3 regions of the Salmonella sp. A1325 genome follow, and region 3 is predicted to be linked to each of the others. Evidence: predicted binding sites of a transcription regulator. Region 3 holds the regulator's gene; each other region holds the start of a gene.
The links. Region 3 encodes sigma-54, which starts transcription at its own class of promoters, with help from an activator protein. Its sites were predicted from a motif close to GTTGGCACANNTTTCGCTNT; they were not measured.

Region 1 (8,009 bases), on a different contig from region 3:
GACCGACGTGGCGGAAGAGGCGGATGTGCTGCTGTTGAATACCTGCTCAATCCGCGAGAAGGCTCAGGAAAAAGTCTTCCATCAATTAGGTCGCTGGAGACTGTTAAAAGAGAAAAATCCCGATCTGATTATCGGCGTCGGCGGCTGCGTGGCTTCCCAGGAAGGCGAGCACATTCGTCAACGCGCCCATTACGTCGACATTATTTTTGGCCCGCAAACCTTACACCGCCTGCCGGAGATGATTAACTCCGTGCGTGGCGACCGCAGCCCGGTGGTCGATATCAGCTTCCCGGAAATCGAGAAGTTCGACCGTTTGCCGGAACCGCGCGCAGAAGGCCCGACCGCGTTTGTTTCTATCATGGAAGGCTGCAATAAATATTGTACTTACTGCGTGGTACCGTATACCCGCGGTGAAGAAGTCAGCCGTCCCTCAGACGATATCCTGTTCGAAATCGCCCAGTTAGCGGCGCAGGGTGTGCGTGAGGTCAACCTGCTGGGCCAGAACGTTAACGCCTGGCGCGGAGAAAACTACGACGGCACCACTGGCACCTTTGCCGATCTGCTGCGTCTGGTTGCCGCCATCGACGGCATTGACCGTATTCGCTTTACCACCAGCCATCCGATTGAGTTCACCGACGATATTATCGAGGTGTACCGCGATACGCCGGAACTGGTCAGTTTCCTGCATCTGCCGGTACAGAGCGGGTCCGATCGCGTGTTGAATCTGATGGGGCGCACCCACACTGCGCTGGAATATAAAGCAATCATCCGTAAACTGCGCGCGGCGCGGCCGGACATTCAGATAAGCTCTGACTTTATCGTCGGTTTCCCTGGCGAAACTACCGATGATTTCGAAAAAACCATGAAGCTTATCGCTGACGTCAACTTTGATATGAGCTACAGCTTTATCTTCTCTGCGCGTCCGGGAACGCCGGCTGCCGATATGGTTGATGACGTACCGGAAGAAGAGAAAAAGCAGCGTCTGTATATTCTGCAAGAGCGTATCAATCAGCAGGCGATGGCATGGAGCCGCCGTATGCTCGGCACGACACAGCGCATTCTGGTGGAAGGCACGTCACGTAAAAACATTATGGAACTGTCTGGCCGTACCGAAAACAATCGGGTGGTGAACTTTGAAGGCACGCCGGAGATGATTGGTAAGTTTGTCGATGTGGAAATTACTGACGTCTATCCGAACTCCCTGCGCGGAAAAGTGGTGCGTACCGAAGATGAAATGGGTCTGCGCGTCGCCGAAACGCCGGAGTCCGTCATTGCCCGTACCCGTAAAGAAAATGAGCTGGGCGTAGGATTCTACCAGCCTTAATCCTGCAGGAAAGGCAATAATGCCCGATGGCGCTACGCCTGTCGGGCTTCCTGGTCATGGCCTGTCGCCCGACGGGCCTTGCAATTTTCTCTCTTCATCCCCATCTTCATTGCAATGCTTGCGCCTTTTCCCTATGGCGTGAATAATTTCCTTAGATGCCGGTAAATGTTCAGCGTCCGGCGATACAGACACAAGAGGAACAGTTTGAATATAGACACTCGCGAAATTACCCTTGAGCCCGCAGACAACGCCCGTCTGTTGAGCCTTTGCGGGCCGTTTGATGACAATATTAAACAGCTCGAACGTCGTCTCGGTATTGAAATCAACCGCCGTGACAATCACTTTAAACTGACCGGTCGTCCGATTTGCGTGACCGCGGCGACAGATATTTTGCGAAGTCTGTATGTCGATACCGCACCGATGCGCGGCCAGACTCAGGATATCGAACCTGAACAAATTCATCTGGCGATCAAAGAAGCGCGGGTGCTGGAACAGAGCGCGGAAAGCGTGCCTGACTATGGCAAAGCGATTAATATCAAAACTAAGCGCGGCGTGATTAAACCGCGTACCCCGAACCAGGCGCAGTACATCGCCAATATTCTCGATCACGATATTACCTTTGGCGTCGGCCCGGCGGGTACCGGTAAAACTTATCTTGCGGTCGCCGCTGCGGTAGACGCCCTGGAGCGCCAGGAGATTCGCCGTATTCTGCTGACCCGTCCGGCGGTGGAAGCGGGCGAAAAACTGGGCTTCCTGCCAGGCGATTTAAGTCAGAAAGTGGACCCGTACCTGCGTCCGCTGTATGACGCGCTGTTCGAAATGCTCGGCTTTGAAAAAGTCGAGAAGCTGATTGAACGCAATGTGATTGAAGTCGCGCCGCTGGCCTATATGCGCGGACGCACATTAAACGACGCCTTTATCATTCTGGATGAAAGCCAGAACACCACTATCGAACAGATGAAGATGTTCCTGACGCGTATCGGCTTTAACTCGAAAGCGGTGATCACCGGTGACGTGACGCAGATTGACCTGCCACGCAACACCAAATCCGGCTTGCGTCATGCCATTGAAGTGCTGGCGGAAGTCGATGAAATCAGCTTTAACTTCTTCCACAGCGAAGACGTGGTGCGCCATCCGGTCGTTGCCCGCATTGTTAACGCCTATGAAGCCTGGGAAGAGGCAGAACAAAAACGCAAAGCGGCGTTGGCGGCAGAGCGTAAGCGTGAAGCCCAGGAGCAGGAGCAGAAATGAGCCAGGTGATCCTCGATTTACAGTTGGCCTGTGAAAACCACGCGGGCCTACCGGATGAAGCTCAGTTTCAACGCTGGCTGGACGGCGTTATTCCGCAGTTTCAGGAAGAGGCGGAAGTCACAATCCGTCTGGTGGATGAGGCCGAAAGCCACGACCTTAATTTAACGTACCGCGGGAAAGATAAACCCACTAATGTTCTCTCCTTCCCGTTTGAAGCGCCCCCCGGCATTGAAATGCCGCTACTGGGCGATCTGATTATTTGCCGTCAGGTCGTGGAGCAGGAAGCGCAGGAACAGAGCAAGCCGCTGGAGGCACACTGGGCGCACATGGTCGTGCACGGTAGCCTGCATTTGCTGGGTTACGATCATATCGACGATGACGAAGCGGAAGAGATGGAGTCTCTCGAAACGGAGATTATGCTTGCTATGGGCTATGAGGATCCGTACATTGCCGAGAAGATTGCAGAATAGTAGCTTGCCGGATGGCGGCGCTTGCGCCTTATCCGGCCTACATTCATGCCTTTTGTAGGCCTGATAAGCGTAGCGCCATCAGGCAAAACATGCCGTCACAGCTGAGTATACGCATGACGAGCTTTGTATTAACTAACATGAGAACCCATACGACGCCATGAGCGACGACAATTCACACAGTAGTGACACAGTAAACAGTAAAAAGGGATTTTTTTCCCTGCTACTCAGCCAGCTTTTCCACGGTGAACCTAAAAACCGCGATGAGTTGCTGGCGCTGATCCGTGATTCCGGGCAGAACGAGCTTATCGATGAAGATACGCGCGATATGCTCGAAGGCGTAATGGACATCGCCGACCAGCGCGTTCGCGATATTATGATCCCGCGCTCCCAGATGATTACCCTGAAACGCAACCAGACGCTGGACGAATGTCTCGATGTTATCATCGAGTCCGCCCACTCGCGTTTTCCGGTGATCAGCGAAGATAAAGATCACATTGAAGGGATTCTGATGGCCAAAGATTTGCTGCCGTTTATGCGCAGCGATGCCGAAGCCTTCAGCATGGACAAAGTGTTACGCCCCGCGGTTGTCGTACCGGAGAGCAAACGGGTTGACCGTATGCTCAAGGAATTCCGCTCCCAGCGCTACCATATGGCCATCGTTATCGATGAGTTTGGCGGCGTTTCCGGCCTGGTGACTATCGAAGACATCCTCGAACTGATTGTCGGTGAAATTGAAGATGAGTATGACGAAGAAGACGATATCGACTTCCGTCAGCTTAGCCGCCATACCTGGACGATTCGCGCGCTGGCGTCGATTGAAGACTTCAATGACGCTTTCGGCACCCACTTCAGCGATGAAGAGGTCGATACCATCGGCGGGCTGGTGATGCAGGCGTTCGGCCATTTACCGGCCCGCGGCGAAACCATTGACATTGATGGTTACCAGTTCAAAGTGGCGATGGCCGATAGTCGTCGTATTATTCAGGTGCATGTCAGGATCCCGGATGACTCGCCCCAGCCAAAACTGGACGAATAACAGCAATAGTGGACTAAAAATGGCATTTGCCTCGTTAATTGAACGCCAGCGTATTCGCCTGCTGCTGGCGTTATTATTCGGCGCCTGCGGAACACTGGCTTTCTCTCCGTATGACGTCTGGCCCGCAGCGATAGTGTCGCTTATCGGGCTGCAGGCCTTAACGTTCAATCGCCGCCCGCTCCAGTCTGCCGCCATCGGCTATTGCTGGGGACTCGGACTTTTCGGTAGCGGGATTAACTGGGTTTATGTCAGTATCGCGCAGTTTGGCGGCATGCCGGGCCCGGTTAACGTTTTTCTGGTGGTGCTGCTTGCAGCTTATCTCTCGCTGTATACCGGACTGTTTGCCGGGATTTTGTCGCGCCTGTGGCCAAAAACCAACTGGCTGCGCGTCGCTATCGCCGCGCCTGCAATATGGCAAATCACCGAATTTTTACGCGGCTGGGTGCTGACCGGCTTCCCCTGGCTGCAATTTGGCTATAGTCAGGTCGACGGCCCGCTAAAAGGCCTGGCGCCGGTAATGGGCGTCGAAGCGATCAACTTCCTGCTGATGATGGTCAGCGGCCTGTTAGCGCTGGCACTGGCGACGCGGAACTGGCGTCCGCTGGCTGTCGCCGTGATTCTGTTTGCTTTGCCCTTTCCGCTACGTTATATCCAGTGGTTTACGCTGGAACCGACCAAAGCGACCCAAGTATCGCTGGTGCAGGGCGATATCCCGCAGTCGCTGAAGTGGGACGAAAACCAGCTACTGAATACGCTAAAAATTTATCTCAACGAAACCCGCCCAGAGTTAGGCAAATCACAGATTATTATCTGGCCTGAGTCGGCGATTCCGGATCTCGAAATCAATCAGCAGCCCTTCCTTCGTTCGCTGGACGAAATGTTACGCGAAAAAAATAGCACGCTGATCACCGGTATTGTCGATGCACGTCTCAATAAACAGAATCGATACGACACCTACAATACGATTATTACGTTGGGCAAAGATAATCCATACAGTTATGACTCGCCCAATCGCTACAATAAAAATCACCTTGTGCCCTTTGGCGAGTTCGTTCCGCTGGAGTCTATCCTGCGTCCGCTGGCGCCGTTCTTCGATCTGCCCATGTCCTCCTTTAGTCGCGGCCCTTATATCCAGCCGCAGTTACATGCGCACGACTATAAGCTGACGGCGGCAATCTGTTATGAAATTATTCTTGGCGAACAGGTGCGGGATAACTTCCGCCCGGACACCGACTATCTGCTGACGATTTCTAACGACGCCTGGTTTGGTAAGTCCATTGGCCCGTGGCAACATTTCCAGATGGCGCGGATGCGTTCGCTGGAGCTGGCGCGTCCGTTGCTGCGCAGTACTAATAACGGTATTACGGCGGTGATTGGCCCGCAGGGCGAAATTCAGGCGATGATCCCGCAGTTCACACGCCAGGTACTGACCACCCACGTCACGCCAACCACGGGGTTAACTCCCTATGCCCGTACCGGCAACTGGCCGCTATGGGTACTGACCGCGCTGTTTACTTTTGGCGCGGTAGTGATGAGTCTGCGACAACGACGGAAATAATCTCTCCCCAGGCCGGATAGCGCTTCATTTATCCGGCCTGAAAATCCTCCTTTTCCCCCATTCTGGCACGTCTATTGCTTTGTTAAACATGGCAAACCTGTTCTGGCTGCTTGTGCAACCTGGTCGCACCAAAATCGATCATCGGTAGCACCTGAACGGTGCAATGTAGGATTTTTGCCTCTGAACGGTGCGGCGCACTTCGCAAAAATAAACAATATCGCAGCAAAATATTTACAACAAGCCACACTAAATGTTAACAAACATACATAACACTGCACGCGCAAGTTGCAGGCAATAACAACATCACAATAGCTATCAATGCGTCGACGGCGCAGATGATAAAGGAGTTGGATATGCAATTACGTAAGCTAACCACAGCAATGCTGGTCATGGGACTGTCTGCGGGCCTTGCGCACGCAGAAGATGGCGCGCCTGCCGCTGGTAGCACCCTGGACAAGATCGCTAAAAATGGCGTGATCGTCGTCGGGCATCGCGAATCTTCTGTGCCCTTTTCTTATTACGACAACCAGCAGAAAGTGGTCGGCTATTCCCAGGACTACTCCAACGCCATTGTGGAAGCGGTAAAAAAGAAACTTAACAAGCCCGATCTGCAGGTGAAGCTGATCCCGATCACCTCGCAAAACCGTATTCCGCTGTTGCAAAACGGAACCTTCGATTTTGAATGTGGTTCAACGACTAACAATCTTGAGCGCCAGAAACAGGCCGCCTTCTCCGATACGATTTTCGTCGTCGGGACGCGACTGCTGACTAAAAAAGGCGGCGATATTAAAGATTTCCCGGATCTGAAAGGCAAAGCGGTCGTCGTCACCTCCGGGACGACCTCTGAAATTCTGCTGCATAAGCTTAACGAAGAGCAAAAGATGGGGATGCGTATTATTAGCGCGAAAGACCACGGTGACTCGTTCCGCACCCTGGAAAGCGGCCGCGCCGTCGCCTTTATGATGGATGACGCGCTGTTGGCCGGCGAGCGCGCCAAAGCCAAGAAACCGGATAACTGGGAGATTGTCGGTAAACCGCAGTCCCAGGAAGCCTACGGCTGTATGCTGCGTAAAAACGACCCTGAGTTTAAAAAGCTGATGGACGATACCATCGCCCAGGCGCAAACCTCCGGCGAAGCGGAAAAGTGGTTTGATAAGTGGTTTAAAAATCCGATCCCACCGAAAAACCTGAACATGAATTTCGAGTTGTCTGACGAGATGAAAGCCCTGTTCAAAGCACCGAATGATAAAGCGCTTAACTAACTAAAACTAAATGGGACGGGACTCCTGTCCTCTCGATTGTCGCTCAGCACGGACAGACTATAAGCCTGATGGTCGTTCCCCCTCGGGCCTGAAACCGCAAATCGCCGGGCAACAATCTTCGAGGGTAGCGCTGCTACCCTTTTTTTTCGGAGTAGATGTATGTCAATAGACTGGAACTGGGGTATTTTTTTACAGGAAGCCCCCTTCGGCAATACCACCTATCTCGGCTGGCTATGGAGTGGTTTTCAGGTCACCGTAGCCCTTTCGATTACCGCCTGGATTATCGCTTTCCTGGTAGGATCTATTTTCGGCATTTTACGTACCGTTCCCAACCGTTTCCTCTCCGGACTGGGCACATTGTACGTAGAACTGTTCCGTAACGTGCCGCTGATCGTGCAATTCTTCACCTGGTACCTGGTGGTGCCTGAACTGTTGCCGGAAGATCTTGGCATGTGGTTTAAGGCGGAACTCGATCCCAATATTCAGTTTTTCCTCTCCTCAATGATCTGTCTGGGACTGTTTACCGCCGCCCGCGTTTGCGAACAGGTGCGCGCCGCGATTCAGTCTCTGCCTCGCGGACAGAAGAACGCGGCGCTGGCGATGGGGCTAACGCTGCCGCAGGCTTATCGCTATGTCCTGCTGCCGAATGCCTATCGCGTTATCGTGCCGCCAATGACGTCAGAGATGATGAACCTGGTGAAAAACTCGGCTATTGCCTCAACCATCGGCCTGGTGGATATGGCGGCGCAGGCAGGCAAACTGTTGGATTACTCAGCGCACGCCTGGGAATCCTTCACCGCCATTACGCTGGCCTATGTGCTGATTAACGCCGTTATCATGCTGGTCATGAGCCTGGTTGAACGCAAAGTCCGCCTGCCGGGCAACGTGGGGAGCAAATAATGTACGAATTTGACTGGAGTTCGATTATCCCCTCACTGCCTTACCTGCTGGCCGGGCTGGTCATCACGCTGAAGATTACCGTCACCGCCGTTGTCGTGGGGATAGTCTGGGGAACCATTCTGGCCGTCATGCGCCTCTCAAGCTTTACCCCTATCGCCTGGTTTGCTAAAGCGTATGTTAACGTTTTCCGTTCCATCCCGTTGGTCAT
Region 2 (8,009 bases), on a different contig from region 3:
GTCGATATTGAACAGGCTGACGAACAGGCCGCACAGCCCGAGCGTAATCAGCCAGATAGCATTCAGCGGCGTAATTTGCAGCATGTGACCGGTAAACGGCATCACGCCGCTCACCGTAACGGCGCTGGTCAGCGCGGTGAACCCCGCGCCTGCCGTACACAGGCTGCCGACCGCGCCGCCGATACCGGCAATCCAGCCGCTCAGCGCTTTATGAAACGAAAACAGAAACGCCAGAACGGCGGCGGCGGCAAACCACGCGACGCCGCTAGTAATCAGTGAAAGTGAACTCATTATGCATCCCCACTCTGAGCCTGCTGAAACAAGGTGAGATCGCCAAAATCGGTATTAAATGTCAGCTCACGTTTACGTTTGCTGGCGCGGGCGATATCCGTGTTATCCACCAGGTGTAGCGCTTTAGTCGGGCACATCCGCACACAGGCCGGGCCTTGCTCGTCAAAGCTGCACAGGTCGCATTTCACCGCGATAGCGCGTACGCCCGGCACCCAGTCGAGCAACGTACTGACGCGCGCAGGCGCTGGCGGCGCGGGCGGCGCTTTCGGCGTATTGGCGTTCGCCGGAATATGCAGCGGACGGCTGCCGGAAAACTCAATAGCGCCAAACGGACAGGCAATACCGCACAGTTTGCAGCTCACGCACAGGCTTTCATTAAGCTGGACAGCGCCGTCAACGCGATTAATCGCGTTAACCGGGCATACCGTGGCGCATGGCGCATCTTCACAGTGGTGACAAAGCTGCGGCGCAGATTCTTTTTCATTCAGCATCACTTTCAGGCGCGGCATTGACTGCAGGCCATGCTGGCGATGCGTCTCTGAACAGGCGGCCTCACAGGTGTGGCAGCCGATACAGAGAGTGGAGTCAGCAATTACAAAACGATTCACCAGGCATTCCTCAGGTGATTGTCATTTTTGACGAAAACATGCCGTTGAAATGTCATTTTCGACACTTATCGACACGCCCATCCCCAAAACATTCATGACATGGCGCAACGCCATATCGAGAATCAAAGCGGGCAACACCTCAGGCTTATACCGCCGGGCTGTTTCCCTTTACCAATTGACGCAAATTAACCGGCGAGTTGGTTTCTACAGCGGTATAGAGGCTGTCGTAAACGCTGGCGATTTTTTCCAGATAGTGCTCCAGCACCTGCTCGCGATCGCGGTTGTTAACCCGTTCATCAACCTTGCCATCGATATCGAGCTGCGCCTGTGCAATCAATTGCTTATCTTCGCCATCTTTGGTTTCAACGTAGTACTCAATGGTGTGGCTGTTAAAACCATCCGCCAACGCGACGTAAATACGAAAGTGCTCAAACAGGACAAAGCAAAGATCCCTTTCCGGCGCGCAGCTCATTGCGTGATGCAGGCGCGCTTTCGAGAGGGTGATCCCCTGAACCAGCGAGTTGCAGTAAATATGCCACTGGTCCTGTAGGCGACGATGCCGCTGCGCGATGTAATCGGCCTTTTCGCTTATTTCCCAAATAGTCATGTCAGGTTACCCATTTAACAGAGATGCCTGCGTTAAGCATTTTCCATGCCAATTTTTAACTTGTTGTTTTTAATGGCAGACGAGCGCAGTTACTGCCGTTTCGACGCGGTGACGACATGTCATTTCGTCATCGTCGACATTAACCTGCCAGGGGATAAAAATATTGGCATAAATATTGCTTTACAGGGGCAACCACTACGGGAGGCGATATGCACGAAATCACCCTCTGCCAACGGGCACTGGAATTGATTGAACAACAGGCTTCAGCATACGGTGCAAAACGTGTGACAGCCGTCTGGATCAAAATTGGCGCATTTTCTTGCGTGGAAACCAGCGCTCTTTCCTTTTGTTTTGATCTGGTATGCCGCGGCACGATAGCAGAAGGTTGTAAACTGCACCTCGAAGAACAGGAAGCCGAATGCTGGTGTGAGCATTGTCAACAATATGTCACGTTGTTAACCCACCGTGTACGTCGTTGTCCGCAATGTCATAGCGATACGCTGCGAATTGTGGCCGATGACGGCTTACAAATTCGGCGCATAGAGATTGATGAAACTGAAGATTAATGCCGGATAGACGCTCGCGTCGCCATCCGGCAGAAAGCCTGTAACAAGAAAAAGATCAGGAGTAAGCGATGTGTACGACTTGCGGTTGCGCTGAAGGCAACCTTTATATAGAAGGCGATGAACATAATCCGCACTCAGCGTTTCGTAGCGCGCCCTTTGCCCCAGCGGCTCGCCCGGCGCTGAATATTACCGGCATTAAAACGCCTGACTTTACCCCAAGTCAGACCGCAGAAGGCGATCTGCATTACGGCCACGGCGAAGCCGGAACTCACGCGCCTGGTATGAGTCAGCGGCGGATGCTGGAGGTTGAAATCGACGTGCTGGACAAAAATAATCGTCTGGCTGAGCGCAACCGCGCCCGTTTCGCCGCCCGCCAGCAACTGGTGCTCAACCTGGTGTCCAGCCCCGGGTCAGGTAAAACCACCCTGCTGACTGAAACGCTAATGAAATTGAAAGACCGTGTACCGTGCGCGGTGATTGAAGGCGACCAGCAGACAGTGAACGACGCCGCCCGCATCCGCGCTACCGGCACGCCCGCCATTCAGGTCAACACCGGTAAAGGCTGCCATCTTGACGCGCAAATGATCGCCGACGCCGCGCCGCGCCTGCCGCTGGATGACCACGGTATTCTGTTTATCGAAAACGTCGGTAATCTTGTCTGCCCGGCCAGCTTCGATCTGGGCGAAAAGCATAAAGTCGCAGTGCTTTCCGTGACCGAAGGTGAAGATAAGCCGCTGAAATATCCCCATATGTTTGCCGCTGCGTCGCTCATGCTGCTCAATAAAGTCGATCTGCTGCCCTACCTCAATTTTGACGTTGAGAAGTGCATCGCCAGCGCGCGTGAAGTGAACCCGGAGATTGAAATTATCCTGATTTCCGCCACCAGCGGCGAAGGCATGGATCAGTGGCTGGCCTGGCTGGAGGCGCAGCGATGTGCATAGGCGTGCCGGGTCAAATCCGCGCCATTGACGGCAATCAGGCAAAAGTTGACGTCTGCGGCATTCAGCGCGACGTCGATCTCACATTAGTCGGCAGTTGTGATGAAAACGGTCAGCCGCGTCTGGGTCAGTGGGTGCTGGTTCATGTCGGATTCGCCATGAGCGTCATTAACGAAGCGGAAGCGCGCGACACGCTCGACGCGCTACAAAATATGTTTGATGTTGAGCCGGACGTCGGCGCACTGCTGTATGGTGAGGAGAGATAATGCGTTTTGTTGACGAGTACCGTGCGCCGGAACAGGTGATGCAGCTCATTGAACACCTGCGTGAACGCGCCGCCCTTCTTCCTTACACTGCCGAACGTCCGTTGCGCATTATGGAAGTCTGCGGGGGTCATACCCACGCGATTTTTAAATTTGGTCTCGATCAGTTACTGCCCGAAAACGTGGAGTTTATTCACGGCCCCGGTTGTCCGGTCTGCGTGCTGCCGATGGGACGTATCGACAGTTGCGTGGAAATCGCCAGTCATCCGGAGGTGATTTTCTGCACCTTTGGCGATGCCATGCGCGTGCCGGGGAAACAGGGTTCTCTGTTGCAGGCTAAAGCGCGCGGCGCGGATGTGCGTATTGTTTATTCTCCGATGGACGCGCTGAAGCTGGCGCAGGATAACCCGACCCGCAAAGTGGTATTTTTCGGGCTGGGCTTTGAAACCACCATGCCGACCACCGCCATCACGCTACAGCAGGCAAAACAGCGTGACGTGCGAAACTTCTACTTTTTCTGCCAGCACATTACGCTGATCCCGACGCTGCGTAGCTTACTGGAGCAGCCGGACAACGGCATTGACGCCTTTCTTGCGCCAGGCCACGTCAGCATGGTCATCGGCACCGAGGCGTACCAGTTTATCGCCGCCGATTTTAATCGCCCGCTGGTGGTGGCTGGATTCGAACCGCTTGATCTACTGCAAGGCGTGGTCATGCTGGTTGAGCAGAAAATAGCGGCCCTAAGCCAGGTTGAAAACCAATACCGTCGCGTGGTGCCGGATGCCGGAAACATGCTGGCGCAGCAGGCCATCGCCGATGTGTTCTGCGTTAATGGCGATAGCGAGTGGCGCGGTCTGGGCGTGATTGAATCCTCCGGCGTCCACCTGACGCCAGAGTATCAGCGCTTTGACGCCGAAGCGCATTTCCGCCCAGCGCCGCAGCAGGTCTATGACGATCCGCGCGCCCGCTGCGGCGAAGTGCTGACCGGCAGATGCAAGCCGCATCAGTGCCCGCTATTTGGTAAAACATGTAATCCAGAGACCGCGTTCGGCGCGCTGATGGTCTCTTCCGAAGGCGCATGCGCCGCCTGGTATCAGTATCGTCAGCAGGAGTGTGAAGTTTGAACAATATACAACTCGCCCACGGCAGCGGCGGCCAGGCTATGCAACAGTTGATTAATAGCCTGTTTATGGAGGCCTTTGCCAACCCGTGGCTGGCGGAACAAGAAGATCAGGCGCGTCTGGAGCTGGCGCAGCTGACGGCGGAGGGCGACCGTCTGGCGTTTTCTACCGATAGCTATGTGATCGATCCGCTCTTTTTCCCCGGCGGCAATATCGGCAAACTGGCGATTTGCGGTACGGCGAACGACGTTGCGGTGAGCGGCGCGATCCCCCGCTATCTCTCCTGCGGCTTTATCCTTGAAGAAGGACTGCCGATGGAGACGTTAAAAAGCGTGGTCAATAGCATGGCGGCGACCGCGCGGGAAGCGGGTATCGCCATTGTAACCGGCGACACCAAAGTTGTGCAGCGCGGCGCGGCGGATAAATTGTTTATCAACACTGCCGGCATGGGGGCGATTCCCGCCGATATTCACTGGGGCGCGCAAACGCTGAACGTTGGCGATGTGCTGTTAGTCAGCGGTACGCTTGGCGATCACGGCGCCACTATCCTCAACCTGCGTGAGCAACTGGGACTGGATGGCGAGCTGGCGAGCGACTGCGCAGTATTAACGCCGCTTATTCAGACGCTGCGTCATATTGACGGAGTGAAGGCATTGCGTGACGCCACGCGCGGCGGCGTGAATGCGGTCGCCCATGAGTTTGCGGCGTCCTGCGGTTACGGTATTGAATTGTCCGAATCCGCACTGCCGCTCAAACCTGCCGTGCGCGGCGTCTGCGAGCTGTTGGGGCTGGATGCCCTGAACTTTGCCAACGAAGGAAAACTGGTGATTGCCGTTGAACGGCAGGCCGCAGATCGGGCGTTGGCGGCATTACGCGCGCATCCGCTGGGACGTGATGCGGCGCTGATTGGCGAAGTCGTGGAACGCAAAGGCGTTCGCTTAGCCGGACTCTATGGCGTGAAGCGAACCCTTGATTTGCCACACGCCGAACCATTACCTCGTATATGCTAGCAGCCTGTTGGCAGCATACTGTAGGCCGGATAAGACGCATTTGCGTCGACATCCGGCATTAACGCTGCATGAACGCCTGATGGCGCTTTGCTTATCAGGCCTACGGAGTGTGTGACCAGCGAGTTTGCGGTCAGCCATCCGGCAATAACTTACGACTTATACCTATAATTCATTTACCGTTTTCGCACCGTTTTGCGGTATTTTCCTGGAAAAGCAACATGTCGTATACACCCATGAGCGATCTTGGACAGCAAGGCTTGTTCGATATCACTCGTACCTTATTGCAGCAGCCCGATTTGGCGTCGCTCAGTGAAGCGCTTTCGCAACTGGTAAAGCGTTCAGCGCTCGCCGACAGCGCCGGCATTGTGCTATGGCAGGCGCAGTCGCAACGCGCACAATATTATGCGACGCGAGAAAATGGCCGTCCTGTTGAATATGAAGATGAAACCGTACTGGCGCACGGCCCGGTACGTCGTATCCTTTCTCGCCCCGATGCATTGCACTGTAATTTCCATGAGTTTACCGAAACCTGGCCGCAGCTTGCCGCGAGCGGCCTCTACCCTGAATTTGGTCATTATTGTCTGCTTCCTTTAGCCGCGGAGGGCCGTATTTTCGGCGGCTGCGAATTCATCCGTCAGGAAGATCGCCCCTGGAGTGAAAAGGAATATGACCGCCTGCATACGTTTACCCAAATTGTCGGCGTGGTCGCCGAGCAAATTCAAAACCGGGTAAACAATAACGTCGATTATGATCTGTTGTGCCGCGAACGCGATAACTTCCGTATTCTGGTTGCAATCACCAACGCCGTCCTGTCGCGTCTGGATATTGATGAACTGGTAAGCGAAGTCGCAAAAGAGATCCACCACTATTTCAATATCGACGCGATCAGCATCGTGTTGCGCAGCCATCGCAAAAATAAGCTGAATATCTACTCCACCCACTACCTTGATGAGCATCATCCGGCGCACGAACAGAGCGAAGTCGACGAAGCCGGCACGCTCACGGAGCGCGTCTTTAAAAGTAAAGAGATGCTGCTTATCAACCTCAACGAACGCGATCCGCTTGCCCCCTACGAACGCATGCTGTTCGATACCTGGGGCAATCAGATCCAGACGCTTTGCCTGCTGCCGTTGATGTCCGGCAAGACGATGCTTGGCGTGCTCAAACTGGCCCAGTGCGAAGAAAAAGTGTTTACCACCGCCAACCTCAAGCTGCTGCGTCAGATTGCCGAACGGGTAGCCATTGCCGTGGATAATGCGCTGGCCTATCAGGAAATCCACCGTCTGAAGGAACGCCTGGTCGACGAAAACCTGGCGCTCACGGAGCAGCTTAATAACGTCGACAGCGAGTTTGGCGAGATCATCGGGCGCAGCGAAGCGATGTACAACGTGCTAAAGCAGGTTGAGATGGTGGCGCAGAGCGACAGTACCGTGCTAATTCTGGGCGAAACGGGAACCGGTAAAGAGTTGATTGCCCGCGCCATTCACAACCTGAGCGGACGTAGCGGGCGCAGGATGGTAAAGATGAACTGCGCCGCGATGCCGGCGGGGCTGCTGGAAAGCGATTTGTTTGGTCATGAGCGCGGCGCGTTTACCGGCGCCAGCGCGCAGCGGATTGGCCGTTTCGAGCTGGCGGATAAAAGCTCGCTGTTTCTGGATGAAGTGGGCGACATGCCGCTGGAGCTACAGCCTAAGCTGCTGCGTGTCCTTCAGGAGCAAGAGTTTGAACGTCTCGGCAGCAATAAACTGATCCAGACCGACGTGCGGCTGATCGCCGCGACTAACCGCGATCTGAAAAAAATGGTCGCCGATCGCGAATTCCGTAACGATCTCTACTATCGGCTGAATGTTTTTCCGATCCAGCTTCCTCCGTTACGCGAACGTCCGGAAGATATACCACTACTGGTCAAAGCGTTCACCTTCAAAATCGCCCGCCGAATGGGGCGTAATATCGACAGCATTCCCGCCGAAACGCTGCGCACGCTCAGCAGCATGGAATGGCCGGGGAACGTTCGCGAGCTGGAGAATGTCGTCGAGCGCGCCGTGCTGCTGACGCGCGGCAATGTGCTACAACTGTCGCTGCCGGATATTACCGCCGTAACGCCCGATACCTCGCCTGTTGCGACTGAAAGCGCCAAAGAAGGCGAAGATGAATATCAGCTTATTATACGCGTGCTGAAAGAGACCAATGGCGTAGTGGCTGGACCAAAAGGCGCGGCGCAGCGTCTGGGGCTTAAACGAACCACCCTGCTGTCGCGTATGAAGCGATTGGGTATTGATAAAGACGCGTTAGCGTAACGGGTTGCCGGATCTGATCCGGCCTGGAGATGATGCGCGTCGTAGGCCTGGCGCTTCCCCTTCACTTCTTGCGCTGATATTTTTCCGGCAATTCCGGAACGGGGCGCTTATCGTCGATAAGGTGCCGCACGGTCAGGACAGGGTGTCGCCAAAGCATTCGCGGACCTGCCCAACGCATAATCTGCTTCATCTCCTCGCGTTTAGCCGGCTGATAGCAGTGCACCGGGCACTGCTTACAGGCGGGTTTTTCCTCGCCAAATACGCACTTATCAAGACGTTTTTGCGCGTAGGCGAACAGCGCGTCGTAA
Region 3 (8,009 bases):
CCGTGCTTATTATGATGATGTCAAAGGCGCAGTCCTGTTTTCAGGCCGCACGCAGTTAAGATAGCAAATCCTAAATGATTTGTTACATGAATCATTTAAATGTGTGAAGCGTAGCATTTTAATCAAAATTATTAATGGGCTTGAGTCGGTTGCAGGAGGATGTTCACCATGAAAAAAATTGGCGTAGTGCTCAGCGGATGCGGCGTCTATGACGGCGCCGAAATTCATGAGGCCGTTCTGACGCTGTTGGCCATTGCCCGCAGCGGCGCGCAGGCTGTCTGCTTCGCGCCGGATAAACCACAAGCGGATGTTATTAATCACCTGACCGGCGAAGCGATGGCGGAAACGCGTAACGTTCTGATTGAGGCGGCGCGTATTACGCGGGGCGATATTCGTCCCCTGTCCCAGGCTCAGCCAGAGGAGCTGGATGCGCTCATTGTGCCTGGTGGTTTCGGCGCGGCGAAGAACCTGAGTAATTTCGCCAGCCAGGGGAGCGAATGCCGGGTGGATAGCGATGTCGTCGCGCTGGCGAAGGCCATGCACCAGTCCGGCAAGCCGCTGGGCTTCATCTGTATCGCGCCCGCAATGTTGCCGAAAATCTTTGACTTCCCGCTACGTCTGACAATAGGGACGGATATTGATACCGCTGAAGTACTTGAAGAGATGGGCGCCGAACACGTACCTTGCCCGGTTGATGATATCGTTGTGGACGAGGATAACAAGGTCGTGACCACCCCTGCCTATATGCTGGCGCAGGATATCGCCCAGGCGGCAAGCGGCATTGATAAATTAGTGTCGCGCGTGCTGGTTCTGGCGGAATGAGCAAACGACGCATCGCGCCGTTAACGTTTTTGCGCCGTCTACTTTTACGTATCCTTGCTGCGCTCGCCGTCTTTTGGGGCGGCGGCATTGCGCTGTTTAGCGTGGTTCCGGTGCCTTTTTCGGCGGTGATGGCGGAACGGCAGATTAGCGCCTGGCTGAGTGGAGAGTTCGGTTATGTGGCGCAATCTGACTGGGTCAGTATGGCGGATATCTCGCCGTGGATGGGGCTGGCGGTAATTGCGGCGGAAGACCAGAAGTTCCCTGAGCACTGGGGCTTTGATGTTCCGGCGATTGAAAAAGCGCTGGCGCATAATGAGCGGAATGAGAGCCGTATTCGCGGCGCCTCTACGCTTTCGCAGCAAACGGCGAAAAATCTCTTTTTATGGGATGGACGCAGTTGGCTGCGCAAAGGTCTGGAGGCTGGGCTAACGCTGGGCATTGAAACTGTCTGGAGCAAAAAGCGCATTCTCACGGTTTATCTGAATATCGCGGAGTTTGGCGATGGTATTTTTGGCGTGGAGGCTGCGGCACAACGGTATTTTCATAAACCTGCCAGTCGCTTGAGTGTGTCTGAAGCCGCGTTGCTGGCGGCGGTATTGCCAAATCCGTTACGCTATAAGGCGAATGCGCCTTCTGGCTATGTGCGTAGCCGGCAGGCGTGGATTATGCGCCAGATGCGCCAACTGGGCGGGGAATCTTTTATGACGCGCAACCAGCTTAATTAATTTTGCCGATTGGCGGCGCGAACGCCTTATCCGGCCTGCGATCTGTGTCGTCCAGGCCTGATAAGAACAGGCCATTAAGCTTCGTGAGAAGTAAGCGCCAGCCGTTTCTTGTCTTTTGGCTGCGCGTCCCTCTCCAGGGCAACGGCCAGCGCAGGCTGGGCGATAAACCGCTGCCACACTCTCTCCAGTTTGCGTTCACAGCACCATGTTGACCAGGTCGCCAGCGGGATAAAGGTACTTTCCCCCAGATTGTCGCAAACCACCGGAACCACTTCTGACTCGCTGATATGCTGGCACAGGATATTTTGCGGCTTCAGCGACATCGTCACAATATGGTTATCCAGCAGGTAACGTTTCAGTTTTTTCAGTAGCCGCCGCAGGACAGCGACATCCTCTTCATAACGGCATTGCGCGGCGAACTCGGTCAGGGTCATAGAGGGCGCGCCGTTGAAATCGGTAATCATGTCGTAGACATAGCCGGTGCCGCAATCGGTTTCTACCGTGCCGTAATAACGGGGGATAGCGCTCCAGTCCGTCAGGTAGCGGGACAGATGCGCATAGTAGTTCAGTTCACGCCGAATCTCTTTATCACCGCCGTGGTTACGGTTGTAAATGACTTTTATGCAACGCCGGGCATTATCCGGATGCGTATAGCATTTACGATGTCGACCGGTGCCCAGCGGAGTCTGTTTGGATAAGAAGATCATGGCAAGTCCTGGAAAAATTTATTCACATAAATTTAGTATGGACAAAGAACTTAAATAAAACCTAAACGAAATTTTTTAAGGTTTTCTTAATGTTTTTATGCATAGGTAAAGCGCACGAAATGTACAAATCTTACGAAAGGGTGGGGCTGCGGGATAAGTGGCAGGCAGGCGTAACACGCCCGGTTTTGGGATGATTGTCATCAAATACCGGGACGGCGTTGGGGGAAATAGGGTATAGAGGGGGAGGTTTAGTCTTCGTCAAAGCCGGAATTGAACAGCGCGATAACCGCCGCCAGCGCTTCAACTTCTTGCGGGCCGGTGGCTTCAATTTCTATCTGACGCCCTTTGGCGGAGTCGAGCATTAACAGCGCGATGACGCTGTTTGCTTCCGCTTCGGTGCCTTCGTCATTGCGTAATAGCACCTCGGCGTCAAAACCCTGCATCAGTTCGAAAAGCTTCATGGCAGGCCGGGCATGCATGCCCAGCTTATTGGTGACTTCAACAGTTTGCTTTACGGTCATGTTTTGCGTTTTTCCAGCGTGCGATGGCGAGACTGGACATTTTTACCGCGCGAGCGGAAGTAGTCTGCCAGCTGTTCTGCAATATACACCGAACGGTGTTTCCCGCCGGTACAACCGATAGCGACGGTAAGGTAGCTGCGGTTGTTGGTCTCCAGCATCGGTAACCATAGCTCAAGATAGCTGCGAGTCTGATAGATAAAATTGTGAACTTCTGTGTGTCGGTCAAGAAACGCGGCTACCGGCTTATCAAGCCCGGTCATGGGGCGCAGTTTTGGATCCCAGTGCGGGTTGGGCAGAAAGCGGACATCAAACACATAGTCCGCATCAATCGGGATACCATGTTTAAAGCCGAAGGACTCAAATACCATCGTCAGTTCGCGCTCGCGTTTGCCCAACAGCCGGGTACGCAGCATCTCCGCCAGCTCATGGACGGACATTTCTGAAGTGTCGACGATCAGATCCGCACGTGAGCGTAACGGCTCCAGCAAGTCACTCTCTTTATCGATCGCACTCTCTAAAGAAAGGTTTTTGCTGGAAAGCGGATGCAAACGGCGCGTGTCGCTGTAGCGGCGAATCAAGGTATTGCGGTCGGCATCAAGAAACAGCAATTGCGGCGAGAAAGCGCCAGGCAGATTATTCATCGCCTGTTCAAAAATCTCAGGTGATTCAGGCATATTGCGCACATCAATGCTGACGGCGGCGGAAATCTGGCGATCGGCCAGCGTTCGCGCCAGATCGGGCAACAGCACGACGGGGAGGTTATCCACGCAGTAAAATCCCATATCTTCCAGCGCGCGCAGAGCGACAGATTTACCTGATCCGGAACGCCCGCTGACGATCATCAGTACCATGTACCGTTTCTCCTCACAACGACAGAAAGAAATGCCATTGAGTTGTTATGCCTCATTCTGCTCACCTTCGGTGTCAGTAATGATTTGATACAGCTCTTCATCATTCAGCGCCGCGCGCAGGCGGCGGCAGATCGTTTTATCCGCCAGACGTTTCGCTACCAGCGACAGCGTGTGCAGATGCGTTTTAGTTTGATCGGCGGGCACCAGCAGGGCGAAGAGGAGATCGACCGGCTGGTTATCGATGGCGTCGAACGCGATCGGCGTTTCGAGCTGAACGAACACGCCGACGGCGCGTAAGGTATCTTCTTCCAGTTTCCCGTGCGGGATGGCGATACCATTACCAATACCGGTACTGCCCATTTTTTCGCGTGTCAGAATGGCTTCAAACACGACCTGAGGAGGTAAACTGAGCTGTTTTGCCGCCAGTTCGCTGATGATTTCCAGCGCGCGTTTCTTACTCTGACAATGAACGCCGCTACGCGTACACTCCTGGTTAAGTACACTGCTCAGTTGTAGAGTCGTATCGTTATTTATCATAATTTCACCTAAGAACCTGTCCTGTCAGGTTGATGGCCAGGTTCGGAGCGCTAACTGTACAAATGGCCCGTTGTGTCACACAACAGGCCGTCCTGCACTGGCTAACTGCCCGGACAATTAGTGTTGTTTCAGTTTATCTTTATGCCTGGTTAACTGCCTTGCCAGTTTATCAATCAAGCCGTCAATGGCGGCATACATATCCTGGCCTTCCGCGCTGGCGTGAATTTCGCCGCCGTTAACGTGTAGCGTCGCATCCGAGATATGCGTGACCTTCTCCACTTTCAACACCACGTATACCTGATTAATCCGCTCAAAATACTGTTCAAGTTTGGCGAATTTTGTCGTCACAAATTCACGCAGGGCTTCAGTAATTTCGACATTATGTCCGGTGATATTGAGCTGCATAGTGTCTTCCTTATCGGTTGGGTCAAACCAGCTGTTTGCGTTGGTTTGACGGCGGAATGGATAAAGACTCTCGGTACTTCGCAACAGTGCGGCGCGCCACCATGATACCTTGTTCTGACAGCAGAGAGGTTAACTTGCTGTCGCTCAGTGGTTTCGCGGGGTTTTCCGCCGCAATTAACTTCTTCACCAGCGCGCGAATCGCGGTGGAAGAGGCTTCGCCTCCGCCTTCGGTATTGACGTGGCTGGAAAAGAAATATTTGAGTTCAAAAATACCGCGCGGGCTGTGCAAATACTTCTGCGTGGTCACGCGGGATATGGTGGATTCGTGCATCTCGACGGCCTGGGCGATATCCGCCAGTACCATCGGTTTCATATATTCTTCGCCCTGTTCAAAAAAGGCTTGCTGTTGCTCGACGATGCAGCGACTGACGCGCAGCAGCGTGTCGTTGCGGCTTTCAAGGCTTTTTATCAGCCATTTCGCATCCTGTAAATTACTGCGGATGAACTGGCTGTCGGCATCGTTGCGCGCGCTATTGCACATGGCGGCATAGTGCTGGTTAATCTGTAAACGGGGAATACTGTCGCTATTAAGCTCCACCGTCCAGCGACCGTTATGCTTGCGTACCAGCACATCCGGGATAACGTACTCCGGCTCGCCGGTCTGGATCGATTGGCCGGGTCTGGGATCGAGCGACTGAATCAGGTTTACCGCCTCTTTCAGCACCTCTTCTTTTAGTCGGGTAACGCGCATCAACGTGCGGAAATCGTGGTTGGCCAGCAGATCAAGGTGATCGCAGATAATGAGCCGCGCCTCTTCCAGCCACGGCGTGGATTTGTCGAATTGTGAAAGCTGGATCAGCAGACAGTCGCGAAGATCTTTTGCCGCGACGCCCACCGGATCAAAACGCTGAATACGCTTCAGGACGGCTTCGACCTCATCGAGATCCACCTCTACATCGCCCATGCTTTCGCGAATTTCATCCAGGGATACGGTGAGATAGCCGGTATCATCTACCGCGTCGACAATGGATGTCGCAATAGCGCGATCGGTGTCCGAGAAGGGCGTTAGCTCAACCTGCCACATCAGATAATCCTGCAACGACTGCGTCGTTTCACCCTGATAGACGGGCAGCTCATCGTCGATATAATCGCCGCTGGGGCCGGACGGCGTCCCGGCGGTGTAAATTTCATCCCAACTGGCGTCAAGCGGCAGCTCTTCCGGCATCTCTTTTTGTTCGAGCGCGTCGGCGGTATCGAGAGGATCGTTATCCTGAGGTTGCTGAGTGTCGATTTCGTCATGAAGATCGGTTTGCTCAAGCAGCGGGTTATTTTCCAGCGCTTGCTGGAGTTCCTGCTGAAGTTCCAGCGTAGACAACTGCAACAGACGGATAGCCTGTTGTAGCTGAGGCGTCATCGCCAGTTGTTGGCTAAGCCTGAGTTGCAAACCTTGCTTCATATTCAGAGTCGTTTTCTCCCGCTAGAGCAGCATAGCCCTCTACCCTATCAGAGTCTGAAGTCTTCCCCAAGATATACACGCTTAACGTGTTCGTCTTGCAGGATTTCTGTCGGCGTACCGTGGGCAATAAGGTGGCCCTGGCTCACGATATAGGCACGTTCACAGACTGCCAGCGTCTCACGGACGTTATGGTCGGTGATCAGCACGCCGAGCCCGCTATCGCGCAGATGCTCGATAATGCGTTTGATGTCGATAACGGAAATCGGGTCAACGCCGGCAAAGGGTTCATCCAGCAGGATAAATTTGGGATTAGCGGCCAACGCGCGGGCTATTTCTACACGACGGCGTTCACCACCGGACAGCGCCTGTCCCATGCTGTCGCGCAGATGCTCGATATGAAACTCTTCCATCAGCTCGTTGGCGCGGTCTTCTCGCTGTTCTGCGGTCAAATCGTCACGAATTTGCAGTACCGCCATCAGGTTATCAAATACGCTGAGACGGCGGAAAATAGAGGCTTCCTGCGGCAAATAGCCGATACCGCGGCGCGCACGCGCGTGCAGCGGCAGCAGACTGATATCTTCATCATCGATGATGATATTGCCCGCGTCACGCGGCACGATACCGACGACCATATAAAAGGTGGTGGTTTTACCCGCGCCGTTTGGGCCGAGCAGCCCGACAATCTCCCCGGAGTTAACGGTCAGACTGACATCTTCCACTACGCGACGGCCTTTATAGGCCTTCGCCAGATTCTTTGCAGTTAATGTTGCCATAACGAATTAGTTACTCTTCTTTTGCGCCGGAGTCTGGCCTTTGTTTTTGTCTTGCAACTGCGACGGCACCAGAACGGTGGTGACGCGTTTGCCTTTCTCGCTGAAGGCCTGCATTTTCTGCTCTTTCACCAGGTAGGTGATTTTGTCGCCGGTAATGTTGCTGTCAAGCTGCTCCAGATAAGCGTTGCCGGTCAGCACCACAAAATCTTTCGCCAGCTCGTAGTGCATATGGGAAGCGTGGCCTTTCACCGGCTTACCGTTGTCCTGCATCTGGTAGAAGGTGGCCGGATTGCCGTAACCGTCGATCACCTCTTTCCCCTGTTCGCCGCCAGGGCGGGTAACCACGACTTTATCGGCGTTGATCTTAATCGTGCCCTGGGTCATCACCACGTTGCCCGTAAAGGTCACGACGTTGCCTTGCATATCCAGCGACTGTTGATCCGAGTCAATATGAATAGGCTGTTCGGTATCGCCCGTGACGGCGAAGGCCGGAATGCTGGCGGCCAGCAGCGAGCCGGCAAGCATAAGATTAAGGCTGAGTTTGTTTGTTTTGAATTTCATAAGAGGTTCTAACCTTTTCAATCAGCTCGGCGTTCTTGCTGCGTAAGTTACCGCGCATTTTCAGTCCGCTGGAGTTAAATGTTGTGCCGTATAACGTCACCAGATCGTTCGAGGTAACATCCTGCGTCACCAGATTAATCTGCGCGTTATCGGTGGTAATTCTGCGTAATTGAGCGTCAGGCACCAGGGCGTTGACTTCAACATGGCCATACAGATAGAGCATCCGATCGTTAGTCAATTTGGCTTTATCGGCCTTGATCGACCATGTCGGCACTTTATCCTTATCAAAGGTGGTTAATACCGGTTGCGTAAACCATGAGACCGCCTGATCGGAAAAATATTCAACGTGCTGCGCGATCAGACGATAGCTCAACGCGCCTTCCGGACTGTACACGACGGTATCCGTATGCTCGCTTTTATACGTGGGATCGTTGCTGTTGACCATCACGGCAGCAGGATCGTCTTTATCCGCCAGATTGATACCAATCAGTACCAGAATGGCCAGTGACAGTAGAATGATAACCCAACGTCTGGTTTTACTCATATCGATTGCCCTTTGGCCTCATCCAGCTTGCCCTGCGCCAGCAGCAGCAAATCGCACACCTCACGTACCGCGCCGCGCCCGCCGGCAATGTGCGTCACATAGTCAGC

Region 1: NAZ64_RS08905 (amino acid ABC transporter substrate-binding protein) is a predicted target of sigma-54. The motif match lies at 5,701-5,720, and genes of this name have one in related genera.
Region 2: hypA (hydrogenase maturation nickel metallochaperone HypA) is a predicted target of sigma-54. The motif match lies at 1,669-1,688, and genes of this name have one in related genera.

What each region holds. Positions count from the first base shown of each region.
Region 1 covers NZ_JAMLWO010000003.1:404,556-412,564, reverse strand. The annotation lists gene miaB (tRNA (N6-isopentenyl adenosine(37)-C2)-methylthiotransferase MiaB) at 1-1,324, shown strand, start outside; gene NAZ64_RS08925 (PhoH family protein) at 1,529-2,575, shown strand; gene ybeY (rRNA maturation RNase YbeY) at 2,572-3,045, shown strand; gene corC (CNNM family magnesium/cobalt transport protein CorC) at 3,203-4,081, shown strand; gene lnt (apolipoprotein N-acyltransferase) at 4,101-5,639, shown strand; gene NAZ64_RS08905 (amino acid ABC transporter substrate-binding protein) at 5,993-6,901, shown strand; gene gltJ (glutamate/aspartate ABC transporter permease GltJ) at 7,061-7,801, shown strand; gene gltK (glutamate/aspartate ABC transporter permease GltK) at 7,801-8,009, shown strand, end outside.
Region 2 covers NZ_JAMLWO010000002.1:133,514-141,522, forward strand. The annotation lists gene hycC (formate hydrogenlyase subunit 3) at 1-291, opposite strand, end outside; gene hycB (formate hydrogenlyase subunit HycB) at 291-899, opposite strand; gene hycA (formate hydrogenlyase regulator HycA) at 1,045-1,506, opposite strand; gene hypA (hydrogenase maturation nickel metallochaperone HypA) at 1,716-2,072, shown strand; gene hypB (hydrogenase nickel incorporation protein HypB) at 2,141-3,013, shown strand; gene hypC (hydrogenase 3 maturation protein HypC) at 3,004-3,276, shown strand; gene hypD (hydrogenase formation protein HypD) at 3,276-4,397, shown strand; gene hypE (hydrogenase expression/formation protein HypE) at 4,394-5,404, shown strand; gene flhA (formate hydrogenlyase transcriptional activator FlhA) at 5,623-7,701, shown strand; gene NAZ64_RS04600 (nitrous oxide-stimulated promoter family protein) at 7,763-8,009, opposite strand, start outside.
Region 3 covers NZ_JAMLWO010000016.1:29,032-37,040, forward strand. The annotation lists gene elbB (isoprenoid biosynthesis glyoxalase ElbB) at 169-822, shown strand; gene mtgA (monofunctional biosynthetic peptidoglycan transglycosylase) at 819-1,547, shown strand; gene yrbL (PhoP regulatory network protein YrbL) at 1,622-2,254, opposite strand; gene npr (PTS phosphocarrier protein NPr) at 2,503-2,775, opposite strand; gene rapZ (RNase adapter RapZ) at 2,772-3,626, opposite strand; gene ptsN (PTS IIA-like nitrogen regulatory protein PtsN) at 3,672-4,163, opposite strand; gene hpf (ribosome hibernation promoting factor) at 4,281-4,568, opposite strand; gene rpoN (RNA polymerase factor sigma-54) at 4,591-6,024, opposite strand; gene lptB (LPS export ABC transporter ATP-binding protein) at 6,072-6,797, opposite strand; gene lptA (lipopolysaccharide ABC transporter substrate-binding protein LptA) at 6,804-7,358, opposite strand; gene lptC (LPS export ABC transporter periplasmic protein LptC) at 7,327-7,902, opposite strand; gene kdsC (3-deoxy-manno-octulosonate-8-phosphatase KdsC) at 7,899-8,009, opposite strand, start outside.